Regions from separate parts of the Achromobacter sp. NPDC058515 genome, predicted to be linked through region 2. Evidence: predicted binding sites of a transcription regulator. Region 2 holds the regulator's gene; the other holds the start of a gene.
What was found. The regulator FNR, encoded in region 2, switches genes on or off when oxygen is low (the NO sensors DNR and NnrR bind a similar motif). The targets are predictions, from matches to a motif close to TTGATNNNNATCAA.

Region 1 (7,666 bases), on a different contig from region 2:
GGCGTCAAGCTTGTCCAGCACGCGCTCGGTGATTTCCGCGTCGTCGAGCCGGGTGTGCTCGCGCAGCGGGAAGGCCACGTTCTCGAATACGTTCAGGTCGGTAAAGAGCGCGCCCTGCTGGAACAGCACGCCCATGCGCTTGCGCAGGGATTGCTTGTCGGCGCGCGCGATGCGCCCCATGTCCTGGCCGAAAGCCAGCACGCGGCCGTGCTGGGCGGTGATCTGGCCCGTGGCCGCGCGAAGCAGCGTGGTCTTGCCGGAACCCGAGCCGCCCATGACGGCGACCACCTGGCCCGCGCGCACGTCCATGGAAATGTCGCGCAAGACGGTGAAGTCACCGTAGCCTAGCGCCACACCTTCCAGGCGCAGGGCGAATTCCGGGGTGCTGCTTGTTTGAGCGGGCATGGGCAACGAAAGGGGGTTTCGGCGGTGGAGCTTGCCCTGCTGTCCAGTCGACACGCGGGACAAAGAACCTGGCCGGCGCGGGCAAGACAGGCTGCGTCGGGAAGCGCCCTGTTACTCAGATGCCGGGGGCGAGGGCGGACCTCGGCTCCCAGCGGCGAGGCGCCATTGTAGCCCGACGCTTTGCAATGACAATGCGACTAGTCATGCATGGAACAGTGTTTTCGGCACCAGGGACAATCCCGCTGCCCCGGGCCAGTGCGGCGCCGGGGAGCGGGTTGCCGGCAGGTGGACGCTAGCGGCGGGCCTGGGCTATCGCGGTTTCGCGAACCAGCCGCTGGATCAGGGCGGCCGTGGTCTCCCGCCGGGCCAGCGGGGCGCCCTGGCCGGCCCAGAGCGACATCACGTTGATGTTGCCGGCCTTGCCGCCCGCCGTGCGCATGGGGCGCGTCAGGGCGTTCTGCAGGGGGTACGGCAGGATGTCGGCCGCGATGGCGTCGGCCTCGCGCATGAAGGCGTTGACGATGCCGCGGGCCGGCCGTCCGGAGAATGCCCGGGTGACCCGGGACTGTTCGGCGCGGGAGGCCGGCAGCACGGCCTTGTAGGCGTCGCTGATGCCGGATTCCTCGGTGGTCAGGAAAACCGTCCCCATTTGCGCCACGTCTGCCCCGAGGGCCAGCGCCGCGGCGATGCCGCGGCCGTCCATGATGCCGCCGGAGGCGATGACCGGGACTGAGACCGCGTCGGCCACCTGCGGCACCAGGGCCATGGTGCCTATCAGGGACGCATCGAACGCTTCCAGGAAGGTGCCGCGGTGGCCGCCGGCCTCGGCGCCCTGCGCCACGACGGCGTCCACCCCATCCTGCTCCAGCGCGACCGCCTCGCGGACGGTGGTGGCCGTGCCCACGGTCAGGATGCCCAGTTCGCGGCAGCGCGCCAGGACGGCGGCCGGCACCTGGCCGAAGGTGAAGCTGAAGACGGCCGGGCGCGCGCGCAGCACGGCTTCGATCTGCCCCGGCAGCGGGTCGGCCTGCGGACCGGGCGCCGCGGGCGCGGGCAGGCCCAGCTGCTGGTGGTAGCGGGCCATCAGGGCCAGCATCCGGCCGGCATCGCCCTGCATGGGCTCGTCCGGCACGGTCGCGAAAAGATTGATGGCGAAGGGGCGCGGCGTGCGCGCGCGGATGGCGTCCGCGGCGGCCTCGATCTGCTCGGGGCTCATGTAGGCCGCCCCGAGCGATCCCAGGACGCCCGCCTTTGACGCCTCGGACACCAACTCCACCGTGGTGGCGCCGCCGGCCATGGGCGCCTGGATGATCGGGTGGTCCAGCTTGAGAAGGTCAGTCAGACGGGAAGCCATGGGAATACTCCTGGAGGGTTATTGAAGCTGGATGTTTCCAGCCTTGATGACGTGAGCCCACTTTTCGGTTTCGCTCTTGATGAAGGCCGCGAATTCCTCGGGCGTGCCGCCGCCCGCCTGGCTGCCGGTATCGGCAATGGCCTTCTGCACATCCGGTTCCTTCAGGATGCGGTTGAACTCGGCGTTGAGCTTGGCGATGATGGGCGCGGGGGTGCCGGCGGGGGCGACGATGCCCTGCCAGTTGTACGACTCGAAGCCCGGCAGGCCCGATTCGGCCATGGTGGGCACGTTGGGCAGCACGGCCAGGCGCTGGGCGGACGTGACGGCGATGGGGTGGATCTTGGCGCCCTGGATGGCCGGCAATGCGGAATAGCCCATTTCGAACATCATCGAGATATGGCCGCCCATCAGGTCGGTGGCAGCCAGGCTGCCGCCCTTGTAGGGGACGTGGACGATGTCGATCTTGGCCTGTTCGCGGAACATCTCGCCGGACAGGTGGTGCGCGCCGCCCACGCCGGACGAGCCGAAGGACAGCTTGCCGGGCTGCTTCTTGGCCAGCGCGATCAGGTCGGCCAGCGTTTTTACCGGCAGCTCATTGTTCACGCTCAGGACCAGCGGGCTGTTCTCGATCAGGATAACGGGCGCCAGGTCCTTTTGCGGGTTGTAGGGCATGTCCTTCATCAACGACGGGTTGACCGCCATCGGGGCCAGGTTGCCGGTGCCGATCGTGTAGCCGTCGGGGGCCGCCTTGGCGATCAGGCTGGTGCCCACCACGCCGCCCGCGCCCGCCTTGTTCTCGACGACGATGGGTTGGCCCAGCGATTCGCCCAGCTTGCGCGCCAGAAGGCGCACGCGCGTGTCGGCAAAGCCGCCCGGCGCGTAGGGCACGATCATGGTGATGGGCTTGGCGGGCCAGTCGGCGGTCTGGGCCTGGGCAGCGCCGCCGAAGGCGGCAACGGCCGCCAGGGCGGCGATCAGGGGGCGCAACGGTTTCATGCTGGAGACTCCTCTTCCTGCTTTCTGATTTCTAATGTGAACAGCCCTTGGGGCCGATCGCATTATGCCCAGCGCCTTCGCGATCTGTCGTGACTTTTCCCAATGCCCAGGCGGACAGCGCCAGCAGCGCCGCGCTGGCCGCCAGCACCTGCGGCAGGCCGGCGCCCCAGCGCGCCGCCCACGATGCCAGCAGCGGCCCCAGGATCTGGCCGGCCGCGAATGCCGAGGTCATAACCGCGGCCGCCCGCGGGGCCGCCGCGCCCGCCAGGCGCCGGGCGGTCAGGATGCCCGCCTGGGTGATCACCATGAAGGTGCCGCCCACCAGCAGCGCGGCAAGAATCACGGCGGCGATGTGGTGCCACAGCGCCACGGTCAGCATGCCGACGGCCATCAGGGCCTGGGCGCCGCGCCAGACCTGCCTGTCGTCGCGCCCGCGCGCCAGCCTGGGAACCAGCAGGCAGGACAGCGCCGCGGCCAGCCCGAACAGCGGCCAGGCCCAGCCGAAGATCGCCGGGTCCGGAAAGATCTCCTTGGCCATCGCGGGCAGGAAGGTCGCGGGAACGATGTAGCCGACGCCGAAGATGCCGTAATGCAGCGCCAGCAGGGAAATGCCTCGCGGCAGGCGCGCCGGGGGCGCGGCGGCGGCGGACTTGCGGGCCGGCGGGGCCTGCCGGCTGAGCCCGGGCCAGGCCAGCGCGGACAGCGCCAGCGCCAGGCCGCCCAGCGCGGCCCACGTCAGGTTCGCGCTGGCGCCCCAGCCCATCAGCGCCAGGCAGGCCAGGCCCGTCAGCGCGATGCCCGCGCCCACGCCGGCAAAGGTTACGGCCGAAGCGGACGCTTCGCGCGGATCGCCGACGGGCACGGGGCGCCAGGCCGCCACGCAGATGAAGGCGCTGGCGCTTGCATAGCCCGCCGCCAGCCGCAGTGCGCTCCAGCCGGCCACGCTGTCCAGCAGCGGCATGGCCAGGGTCAGCGCCGCCACGGCGGCAAGGCTCGCCGCCAGCGTGCCGCGCAGGCGGCGCACCGGCCAGATGATCGCGGCCAGCGCGCCCAGCAGATAGCCGGCGTAGTTCGCCGAGGCCATCCAGCCGCCCTGGGCCAGCGACAGGCCCGCCTCCTGCGCCATTAGCGGCCACACGGGCGTGAACGCGAAGCGGCCGATCCCCATGGCAGCCGCCAGCGCGAACGCGGCCGGCCAGGCCAGGCGGACCGCGCCGGGCGCCGTTTGAGGGAGGGGGTAAGCAGGTGTTGACATGGCCCCACTCTACGGCTGTACTAATATCTTGAATAGTGAATTATTAAGAACGTGAGTTCCTGAAATGAGAAACTTGGATCTCGATGCCCTGCAGATATTCAAGACCGTGGCCGACCAGGGCGGCGTGGCGCGCGCGGCCGCGCACCTGAACCGGGTGCAGTCCAACGTGTCGACCCGCTTGAAGCAACTGGAGGCCTCGCTGGGCACTCCGCTCTTCCGGCGCCAGAACCGCCGGCTGGTGCTGTCGGACCGGGGGCGTGTGCTGCTGTCGTATGCGGACCGCCTGCTGCGCCTGTCCGACGAGGCGCAGGCCGCGGTTCGCGAGGGCGCCCTGCAGGGCGTGCTGCGCATCGGCACCATGGAAAGCACGGCGGCGGCGCGCCTGCCGCCCATCCTGGCGGCCTATCACGCGGCCTGGCCGCAAGTGCGCATCGAACTGGTCACCGGCACGTCGGGCGCCCTGGCCGCCATGGTGCGCAACTACGAGATCGAGGCCGCGTTCGTGGCGCAGCCGTTTCCCGCCGAAGGGCTGGCGGCTATGGACGCGTTCAAGGAAGAACTGGCGCTGATCTCGCCCATGGCCTGGGATCCGATTCGAAGCGCGAAGGAGCTGGGCGAGCGCACCGTCATCGCGTTCGCGGCGGGGTGCTCATACCGGCGCATCCTGGAATCGTGGCTGAACCAGGAAGGCGTCGCGCCGGCGAAGGTGATGGAGTTTGCGTCCTATCACGCCATCGTGGCATGCGTGGCCGCCGGGTCTGGCGTGGCCATCGTGCCGCGCTCGGTGCTGGCGGTGCTGGGGGCGGAGCAGTCGGTGCGCGTCGGCGCCCTGTCCGGCCCTCATGGCCGGGCCCTGACCCAGCTGGTCTGGCGCGCCGACGACGATACGCCGGCGCTGCAGGCCTTGCGGGGCAAGCTGCAAGGTTAGAAGCGGTAGCCGATGCCCACCGTCGCCACCCACGGGTCGATCCGCGCCGTGCCGACGCGCTCGCCGTCCAGCTTTACCTTGGACTTGATATCGATGTAGCGGATGTCGGCGTTCATGAACCAGCGTTCACTGATCTTGATGTCCGCGCCCAGCTGCGCCGCGACGCCCCAGGAATCGCTCAGCTTCAGGTCCGAACCCTTCAGCGCGCCTTCGGCCTTGGTGTCGAAGAAGTGGGTGTAGTTGATGCCCACGCCGATGTACGGCTGGATCATGCTGTCGGGCAGGATGTGCCATTGCAGGCTCAGCGTGGGGGGCAATTGCTTGCTGGAGCCGATCTTGCCCAGGCCGCTGCCGCTGACGTCGTGCTGGAACGGCCAGGCGCCCAGCAGTTCGATACCGATGTTGCGCGTGGCCATGTAGGCCAGCGTGAAGCTGGGACGCACGTTGTTGTTCACGTCCAGCTTGACGGCGCCGTCAAGCACCGAGCCGTTGTTGGACGAGGGGCGGACTTGCGTCACGCCGACCCGGAACAGCACGTCGCCCGCTTCGTGGGCATGAGCGGGAGCGGCGAATGCGCCGGCGGCGACCAGGCCGGCGATGGCGGTGGCGCGGATGCGCCCGTTCAGCGAAAACATTTTCTTCTCCGATCTTTCCATGGGGTGAGCGGACAGGTTCTCAGACCTGCCGCAGTGCCCGGTTGACGTGTGTCAAATCGTGAAAAGACCGCAATCCAAAAGTGGTTATCCCGCAACAGGCGGGGCGACCCCAAAGGAAAACGCCGCCGGCGCGCGTGCGCTCGGCGGCGTGGCTTGCCTGGCTGTTATCAGCGCGGCAGTTCGCTGCTGCCCATCAGGTAGGCGTCCACCGAGCGCGCGCATTGGCGGCCTTCGCGGATGGCCCAGACCACCAGGGACTGGCCGCGGCGCATGTCGCCGGCGGTGAAGACCTTTTCCACGCTGGTGCGGTAGTCGTCGGTGTTGGCGCGCACGTTGCCGCGGGCGTCGCGGTCGACGCCGAAGGCGTCAAGCACGGTCTGCACCGGCGATACGAAGCCCATGGCCAGGAGCACCAGGTCCGCCTTGATCTCGAACTCCGAGCCTTCGACTTCGCGCATCTTCATCTGGCCGGTGGCGTCGTCCTTGAACCATTCGACGCGCGCGCCGATCAGCTTTTCGACCTTGCCGTTGCTGCCCTTGAGCAGCTTGGTGGTCACGGACCAATCGCGGTCGCAGCCCTCTTCGTGCGACGACGAGGTGCGCATCTTCAGCGGCCAGTACGGCCACGTCATGGTCTTGTTCTCGGACTCGGGCGGCTGGGGCATCAGTTCGAACTGCGTGACCGAGGCCGCGCCGTGGCGGTTGCTGGTGCCCACGCAGTCGGAACCCGTGTCGCCGCCGCCGATCACCACCACATGCTTGCCCTTGGCCAGCGTCTGGTCGGTAAGGCGGTCGCCGGCGACCGCCTTGTTCTGCTGGCGCAGGAAGTCCATGGCGTAATACACGCCCGAGAGCTCGCGGCCCGGCACCGGCAGGTCGCGCGGCGTTTCCGAACCGCCGCTCATGACCACGGCGTCGAATTCGGCCAATAGCGATTGCGGCGTGCGCACCGTCAGGCCGTCGGCCACGGGGTCCTTCGGGCTGCCGATGTAGGTCGACGGCGCGAATTCCACGCCTTCGGCTTCCATCTGCGAGATGCGGCGGTCGATCTGGTGCTTTTCCAGCTTGAAGTCGGGGATGCCGTAGCGCAGCAGGCCGCCGATGCGATCGCTCTTTTCAAACAGGGTCACGGAGTGGCCCGCGCGCGCCAGCTGCTGCGCGCACGCCATGCCGGCGGGGCCGGAACCCACCACCGCAACCTTCTTGCCCGTCTTGCGCGCCGGCACTTGCGGCGCGACCCAGCCTTCGGCCCAGCCCTTGTCGATGATCGCGTGCTCGATGGACTTGATGCCCACGGCGTCGCTGTTGATGTTCAAGGTACAGGCGGCTTCACACGGCGCCGGGCAGATGCGGCCCGTGAACTCCGGGAAGTTGTTGGTGGAATGCAGGACTTCCAGCGCGCGGCGCCAGTCCTGCTTGTACACCAGGTCATTCCAGTCGGGGATGATGTTGTTGACCGGGCAGCCGTTGTTGCAGAACGGGATGCCGCAATCCATGCAGCGCGCCGCCTGCTGCTTGGCCTGGTCGTCGGTCAGGTGCAGCACGAATTCGCGCCAGTTCTTCAGCCGCTTCTGCGGGGCCTCGGAGGCCTCCTGCAGACGCTGAAATTCCATAAAGCCGGTAACTTTTCCCATGGTATTCCTCACGCAGCCAGTTGTTGCGGGTTGGCTGCACGCCACATTTCACCCAATGCGCGGCGGTAGTCCGTCGGCATGACCTTTACGAATTTGCCGCGCGAGGCTTCCCAGTCGCCCAGGATCTCGCGGGCGCGATAGCTGCCGGTGTAGCGGAAGTGATCCTCCACCAGGCGGCGCAGGATGGATTCATCCGTTTCGCGTTCGCCGCCGCGCTGCGCGCTGTGCCAGATGTCGATGTTGTTCTGCGATTGCTGCTCGGCATGCGGCGCCACGGCTTCCAGTTCCACCATGGACAGGTTGACGCGGTGCTTGAGCGTGCGCTCGGGGTCCCAGACATACGCCACGCCGCCCGACATGCCGGCCGCGAAGTTGCGGCCCGTGGCGCCCAGCACCACGACGGTGCCGCCGGTCATGTATTCGCAACCGTGGTCGCCC
Region 2 (7,666 bases):
GACCACCTTGCCGTCGGCCATTTTCTTTCATGACGAGGACGCCGAGGTCAGCTATGGCCGCGCCGCCATCTCCGACTACCTGGCTGGCTACGACGGGCGCCTGATGCGCTCGATGAAGAGCCTGCTGGGCAGCTCGCTGATCGATGGCTCGACGGAGGTCCAGGGCCGTTCGATTCCGTTTCGCGTGCTGCTGACGCGGTTCATCGCCGAACTGAAGGCGCGCGCCGAGACGGCCGCCGGCCGCGGCTTTACGCGGGCGGTGCTGGGCCGGCCGGTCTTCTTCGTGGACGACAACGCCGCCGCCGACCAGACCGCCCAGGACACGCTGGGCGAGATCGCGCGCAGCGTGGGGTTCACCGATATCGAATTCCAGTTCGAGCCGCTGGCCGCCGCATTCGACTACGAATCGCAGATCGACCGCGAGGAGCTGGTGCTGGTTATCGACATCGGCGGCGGCACCTCGGACTTCTCGCTGATCCGCCTGGGGCCGGGCCGGGCCGCCAAGCCCGACCGCCGCGAAGATATCCTGGCCTATGGCGGTGTGCACATCGGCGGCGTGGATTTCGACAAGCAACTGAGCCTGGCGCATGTCATGCCCCTGCTGGGCCTGGGCAGCCAGCTGCGCAGCGGCAAGGACGTGCCGTCCACGCAGTACGGCAACCTGGCCTGCTGGCACACCATCAACCAGGCCTACACGCGCAAGGCCGCTGAACACTTCGCCTACATCCGCGCCGAAGCCGGCGACCGCGAAAAGATCGACCTGCTGCTCAACCTGGTCAAGGAACGCGCGGGCCACTGGGTGGCGGTGCAGGTGGAAGAGGCCAAGATCGCGCTGTCGGATGCGCCCGCCGCGCGCATCGACCTGTCGCGCGTCGCGCCCGAGCTGGGCGTGGACGTGACGCGCCCCTCGTTCGACGCCTGCGTGGGCCGCCTGATCGAAAAGGTCGAGGCCACGGTGGGCCAGCTGCTGCGCGACGCCGGCGTATCGACGGCCGACGTGGACACGGTGTTTTTCACGGGCGGCTCCAGCCGCGTGCCGCGCCTGCGCGAAACGGTGTCGGCGCTGGTGCCGACCGCGCGCAGCGTCGAAGGGGACTTGTTCGGCAGCATCGGCGCGGGCCTGGCGCTGGACGCCGTGCGCAAGTTCGGCTGAACCGGCCAGGCCTCGGGGGGCGATGGTAAGCTGCATGCCATGAAGCCCACACCCGACTCCCACCTCGTTGAAAAACTGCTCGCCAGCGAAGCGTCGTATGACGGCAGCTTCCTGAAGATACGCCGCGACACCGTCAGCCTGCCCAACGGCAATACCGGCATCCGCGAATATGTCGTGCATCCGGGCGCGGTGGTGGTCATTCCGCTGCTGGACGACGGCCGGGTCTTGCTGGAACGCCAGTTCCGCTACCCCATCGGCCGCGTCATGACGGAGTTCCCCGCGGGCAAGCTGGATCCGGGCGAAGACCCGCTGGCCTGCGCCAAGCGCGAGCTGCTGGAAGAAACGGGCTATACCGCGGACCAGTGGGCGCATGCCGGGGGCCTGCACCTGGCCATTGCCTATTCCACGGAAATCATCCACATCTTCTTTGCGCGCGGCTTGCGCGCCGGGCCCCGCCAGCTCGACCAGGACGAGTTCCTGGACGTGATCAGCGCGCAGCCGGCCGACCTGATCGAGGCCTGCAGCAAGGGCGAAGTCACCGACGCCAAGACGCTGACCTGCGTGCTGTGGATGCAGAACGTGCTGTCCGGCGCGTGGAAGCTGGACTGGCGGGACGACGCCGCCTGAGGCGGATCGCGCAGCGCCTGCAGGCCATGCCCGCCTACCCGGTCCTCGTCCAGCCCGCCGGCCTGCGCTTTGACGCGGACGCCGGCACGCCGGTGCTGCTGGCGGCGCAGGCGGCAGGCATCAAGTTGCCCAGTTCCTGCCGCAACGGCACCTGCCGCGCCTGCATGTGCCTGATGCTGGAAGGCTCCGTGGTCTACGGCATTGAATGGCCGGGGCTGTCGCGCGACGAAAAAGAAGAAGGCTGGATCCTGCCGTGCGTGGCGCAGGCCGCGTCGTCGCTGGAAATCCAGGCGCCGCAGGCCGCGCCGATCGAGGCCGCGCCAGCGGCCGTGCGCCCCCTTACCGGCGCCAGGCGCTAAGCGCGCGGGCAGGCAGGAGCGCGGCGGCCATGCCCGCCGCCATGCCCAGCGCCATGCCGGCGAAGGGCGCCGCGCCCGCCGACAGCGCCGCTGCGATACCCAGCCGCGCACCCAGGATCATCCCGAGGGCCATGAGCGCGGCGCAGAGCAGGCGCGCCGCCACCGGGGGCGCGACGCCCTGCGTCCGGGGCCAGGGCAAGAGCGCCGCCAGCGCCATTGCCGCGCTGCTGGCCGGCATCAGCGTCGCGTGCCGCCATGCCAGCTCGGCCAGGGTGCCCGGCGCGCCGCATGCGCTGGCCAGCAGCGCGGCGGGCGTGCGCCAGGTATCGATCAGCAGGCCGGCGGCCATGGCCGCCGTGCAGGCCAGCCACAGGCCCGCCATGCCGGCCGCGGACGGCAGCCAGCGCCTAGCCGTGGGCGTGGCAGGCTTTCTGCGGGGAGTCGTCGTAGCGGTCATGGTGGCGCACCCAGTCTCCCAGGTCGAAATGGGGCCCGTTTTCGTTGCGGCCCAGCGGCGCGAGATCCAGGTAGTTGTAGGCGCCCGCCAGGCGCTCCACCCCGCGCTCGAAGGTGGAGTAGGTGTGGAAGATCTCGCCGTCCGGATCGCGGAAGAAAGCGCTGGCCCCCGGCCGTTCCTCGACGTCGCCGTCGGCCTTGGGCACGGAGGCGCGAAAGTCGAAGTTGAAGTCGCAGCCCTCGGACGAGAACCAATCGAAGTTCCAGCCCATGCGCTGCTTGAACGCGGCCAGCCTGGCATAGGGCGCGCGCGAGACCGCCACCACCGAAATGTCATGGTGGCGCAGATGCATCAGGGCGCCGCCCAGGTGGTCGGCGAGGAACGAGCAGCCCACGCAGCCTTCCTCCCAATCGGGGCTGAACATGAAGTGATAGACGATGAGCTGGCTCTTGCCCTGGAACAGATCGGCCAAGGAGTGCGATCCGCTGGCGTCCTGGAACTGGTAGGCCTTGTCCACCTTGACCCACGGCAGGGCCATGCGGTCGCGCGCCAGCGCGTCCTGGGCATGGGTCAATTCCTTTTCGCGGCGCAGCAGCGCCTCGCGCGCGGCGTCCCACTGGTGGCGGGATACGACAGGGTGATCGGTTTGCATGGTGCGGCTCCTGGAAAGGCGGGCCCGCAGGCCCGGACGGGGCGAACGGCGGAACTCAGGCCAGGCTCGCCAGGTGATCCGCAAGCCGGTCCATCGCGCCCGACCAGCCATGTTCATGGCCGTCGCGGGTAGCCTGGTCGACAAACGGGGTCTGCAGGAAGGCAAGGTCGGTGCCCGTGCCCGCAGGGGTGAATTCAAGGGTGATCAGCGATGTTTCTTCCGGCGTGTCGCGCCAGGCCCACGTGAAGACCAGCCGGCGCTGCGGCTCTACTTCCTGGTAGCGGCCGCTGGCGTGGTGTTCGCGTCCGTCTTCGGTGGCAAACCCGACCTGGTAGGCGCCGCCTACGCGCACGTCGGTCTCGGCCATCAGGACTTGCCGGGTTTCGGCGGGGCCGAACCAGCGCATCAGCGCTTGCGGGTCCGTCCAGGCGCGCCAGACGCGTTCGACGGGGGCGTCGAAACGCCGCTGGAGCCGGAGTTCGAGGGGGGAGGTTCGGTTTGCCATGGGTGTATTTCCTCTTCGTGATAGAGATACCGCGCCAGCGAATCCAGTTGCCCGTTCCAGAACTTTTCATAGCGGGCCAGCCATGCGGACGCGGCCTGCATGGGCTCTGGCGACAGCGTGCAGCTCACCACGCGGCCGTCCTTGGCGCGGGCGATCAGGCCGGCGCCTTCCAGCACCCGCAGGTGCTTCATGAAGGCGGGCAGGGACATGGCGTGAGGCTGGGCCAGCGCGCTGACCGATGCCGATCCCTGTTCCAGGTCCGCCAGCACCCGGCGCCGCGTGCCATCGGCCAGCGCCGAAAAAATGCCGTCGAGGGTGTCGTCGTTAAAGTTAACCATAAGGTTAAGTGTCGGGCCGGCAAGGCATGCCTGTCAAGCCATGCAACTCCGGAATTTCCCTAAACCCGCGGGCAGCGTCTATTTGCCGCGCGGCTTGATGATGTCGCAGGCGGCGGCGTTGCCGGTGGTCTGGGCGCCGTCGCCCAGCAGCGCGCGCACGCCGCAGACCGATCCGAACATGCGCTTGCTGTCGTGGCCCACGCCGCCCACCTCGAAGCTGCTGTGGCGCAGCGCGACGGGTTTGGCGCCGCGGCCGGCCAGCACGTGCTCGTACTGCACGTAGCCCGTGCCGCGCGCGAGCCGGGTCGCGCCCTGGGCTTCCGCGCCGCAGGCCTTGTCCAGCAGCCGGTGCTCGGGGTTGTTGTCCGCGCCGCCCAGCAGATAGATCACGTCGCGCGCCGCGTAGCGCACGAAGAGCCGGGATTCTTCGGTTCCCCGCGCGTAGGCGGGCAGCTTGTCCGTGCCGTACTTGTACTGGTTATAGGTGGGGCAGATGCCGCGTTCGTAGGGCGCATAGCCCTTGCCGTCCGCGCGCGGCCGTTCGTTGGTCAGGTACAGGTAAGAAGAGGGGTTGGCGACGACGTAGCGCAGCGCCAGTCCGTCGCGGCGCAGCGGGCCGTCGATGTTGTTCAGCACCGCGTAGCGATGCACCAACTGCGCGCCGCCGGAGTGTCCGGCCAGCACGATGTTCGCCAGGGATGCCAGGCGCTTGCGATCGTCCAGGCTGCGCAGCAGGTCGTCAAGCACCTGGAACGAGCTGACCGGCGCGGGCCGGCCCGCCGCCTGGACGCTGTCTTCGCCGTCTTCCCAGCTGGCCTTGCGCCAGGCCGCCATGCCGCCGAAACCCGAGTCGATGGATCCGGAGAAGCGCGGCGCCAGGATCAGCGTCTCGCGCTCCCGGTCGGGGTTGCCCGCCAGCAGGGCGGCGGCGGTTTCGTAGTAGTGGTCGGCGTCGCGCTTGACGCCGTGGATGACGACGAGCACCTGCTTGATGCCGCGCAGGTCGTCCTTGGCCAGGTTGCGGTTGGCGTAGACCGGCATCTTGTACCGGTGCCCCGGCTTGCCGAGTTCCACCGTCTGCCAGCTCAGGGGCGCCGCGCGCTTGGGCGCAGGCACGATTTCATCGTAGTCGTAGGGGTCGGGCAGCGGCGTTTGGGCGCGCGCGGCCAGGGGCGCCAGCGTGGCGGCCATGGCAAGCGAGGCGGCCAGGCAGCGCGCCAGGCGCGGCCCGCGAGCCTGCCATGCCTGGGACACAGAGCTTGTGGGCGCGCGGCGCATGGCGCGGCAGACGCTCAGCAGCCGTCGTGGCCGAGCAGTTGCTTGAGCGCGGCCAGGTCCAGGATGCGGACCTCGCGCTGGTTGATCTTGATCAGGCCGTCGCGCGCAAAGCGCGAGAACAGGCGGCTGACCGTTTCCAGCGTCAGGCCCAGGTAGTTGCCGATCTCTTCGCGGCTCATGCGCAGCACGAACTCGGTGGACGAATAGCCCAGCGAGGCATAGCGCTGCGACAGGTTCAGCAGGAAGGCCGCCAGGCGCTGCTCGGACCGCATCGAGCCCAGCGAGGCCAGCATCTGGTGCGAACGGGTGATCTCGCGGCTCATCAGGCGGCGGAACTGCTGCTGCAGCGACGGCAGGTGCGCGGCCACGCGATCGACTTCGTTCAGCCGGATGACGCAGACCTCGGAATCTTCCAGCGCCACGGCGGCCGACACGTGCTTGCCATCCAGCATGCCGTCCATGCCGACGATCTCGCCCGGCAGGTGAAAGCCGGTGATCTGGATCTGGCCGGTCGCGTCTTCCAGTTGCGTCTTGAGGCTGCCGAAGCGCACGCCGTACACGGCGTCCAGCGGGTGGTCCAGCGAATACAGCGTCTTGCCTTTTTCAAGGCGGACACGCTCCTTCACCAGCTCGTCCAGCTTTTCGACTTCGGCGGCTGCCATGCCCACGGGAACGCAGACGTGCCCCAGCATACATGTGGAACAGTGAGCGGCATCAGGGGCAATGGGGACCCGTTTTTGCATACGATGACCTTTAGAGTGCCCATTGCGCGGCGGAAGGCCGGAACGGGTGCAAAGCGTGAGACAGGCGTCTATTGTAGTCCGTTGTTACTACGGGTGTCTTACCGGGCGCCGGGCAAGCCGGTAGGCAATCCAGTCCTCGCCGGCGATGGCGACGGCCGCGGCGCACAGCGCCGGGTCGACGGGGTAGTACTGGCAGGTCACCAGGCCGCCCCGGTCCGGGGCTTCCAGGCGGGCCTCGATCTCCCTGCGCACGAAAAGGCAGGGCTGGCCGGGCACGTACTCCTCGATCTCGTCCATCAGCGCGATCAGCGCCGGGTCCACCCGGAAAACGTCGCCCCGCACGCGCCTGCCGTTGTCCGCCGGGATCAGTCCGGGCCAGTCGCCAAAGTCCACCAGCATGCCCGGCACGCTGGCCGGGCCGACGTGGCAGGGAGCGGGCAGCCCCCGGCTGGCGGCGGCTTGCGCCAGATCGTTGATTTCGCCTGCTCGTAGGGTGCCGTAGACAAAAACGTATATGCTCATTGTTCAGTTGCTGCTGCACGTCGAAGAGACCATGAGGCTGGCCGGGTGTTGAAATTTTCTCATCCGGCCGCATATTCAGGTTATCGAGCCCGCCGGCACGTATCGGTCAGGCTCCCCAACAAGCCACAACGACCATTATGCGATTCGACAAACTTACTACCAAGTTCCAGCAAGCCCTGGCCGACGCTCAAAGTCTGGCCGCCCGCAACGACCACCCCTACATCGAGCCCGTCCACGTGCTGTCCGCCCTGCTGTCGGATTCCGACAGCGGCGCCGGCAGCCTGCTGGCGCGCGCCGGCGTGGCGGTCAACCGGCTGGCGCCGGCCCTGGAAAACGCCCTGAAGTCCCTGCCGCAGGTGCAGGGCGAGGACAACGTCCAGGTGGGCCGCGACCTGCAAGGCGTGCTGACGCGCACCGACAAGGAAGCCGCGCGCCGCGGCGACACCTACATCGCCAGCGAACTGTTCCTGCTGGCGCTGGCCGACGACAAGGGCGATGCCGGCCGCATCCTGCGCGACGCGGGCCTGCAGAAGAAGGCCCTGGAAGCCGCCATCGACGCCGTTCGCGGCGGCGAGAACGTCTCCGGCGCGGAAGGCGAGGCCAACCGCGAAGCCCTGTCCAAGTACACGATGGACCTGACCGAGCGCGCCCGCCAGGGCAAGCTGGATCCGGTGATCGGCCGCGACGACGAAATCCGCCGCACGATCCAGATCCTGCAGCGCCGCACCAAGAACAACCCCGTGCTGATCGGCGAGCCCGGCGTGGGCAAGACCGCCATCGTCGAGGGCCTGGCGCAGCGCATCGTCAACGACGAAGTGCCCGAGAGCCTGCGCGGCAAGCGCGTGCTGTCCCTGGACCTGGCGGCCCTGCTCGCCGGCGCCAAGTTCCGCGGCGAATTCGAAGAACGCCTGAAGGCCGTGCTCAAAGAGCTGGGCCAGGACGACGGCCGCAACATCGTCTTCATCGACGAGCTGCACACCATGGTCGGCGCGGGCAAGGCCGAAGGCGCGATGGACGCCGGCAACATGCTCA

Region 1: ACFWP0_RS03075 (OmpW family protein) is a predicted target of FNR. The motif match lies at 5,636-5,649, and genes of this name have one in related genera.

The regions. Positions count from the first base shown of each region.
Region 1 is NZ_JBHXNI010000001.1:635,329-642,994, forward strand. It holds gene ACFWP0_RS03050 (ABC transporter ATP-binding protein) at 1-405, opposite strand, end outside; gene ACFWP0_RS03055 (NAD(P)H-dependent flavin oxidoreductase) at 698-1,759, opposite strand; gene ACFWP0_RS03060 (Bug family tripartite tricarboxylate transporter substrate binding protein) at 1,778-2,755, opposite strand; gene ACFWP0_RS03065 (YbfB/YjiJ family MFS transporter) at 2,787-4,010, opposite strand; gene ACFWP0_RS03070 (LysR substrate-binding domain-containing protein) at 4,075-4,938, shown strand; gene ACFWP0_RS03075 (OmpW family protein) at 4,935-5,573, opposite strand; gene ACFWP0_RS03080 (glutamate synthase subunit beta) at 5,762-7,228, opposite strand; gene ACFWP0_RS03085 (glutamate synthase-related protein) at 7,237-7,666, opposite strand, start outside.
Region 2 is NZ_JBHXNI010000016.1:46,091-53,756, forward strand. It holds gene ACFWP0_RS23720 (Hsp70 family protein) at 1-1,153, shown strand, start outside; gene ACFWP0_RS23725 (NUDIX domain-containing protein) at 1,193-1,780, shown strand; gene ACFWP0_RS23730 (2Fe-2S iron-sulfur cluster-binding protein) at 1,807-2,139, shown strand; gene ACFWP0_RS23735 (hypothetical protein) at 2,120-2,596, opposite strand; gene ACFWP0_RS23740 (DUF899 domain-containing protein) at 2,547-3,248, opposite strand; gene ACFWP0_RS23745 (SRPBCC domain-containing protein) at 3,304-3,753, opposite strand; gene ACFWP0_RS23750 (ArsR/SmtB family transcription factor) at 3,654-4,091, opposite strand; gene ACFWP0_RS23755 (hypothetical protein) at 4,170-5,369, opposite strand; gene fnr (fumarate/nitrate reduction transcriptional regulator Fnr) at 5,384-6,112, opposite strand; gene ACFWP0_RS23765 (gamma-glutamylcyclotransferase) at 6,200-6,634, opposite strand; gene clpB (ATP-dependent chaperone ClpB) at 6,772-7,666, shown strand, end outside.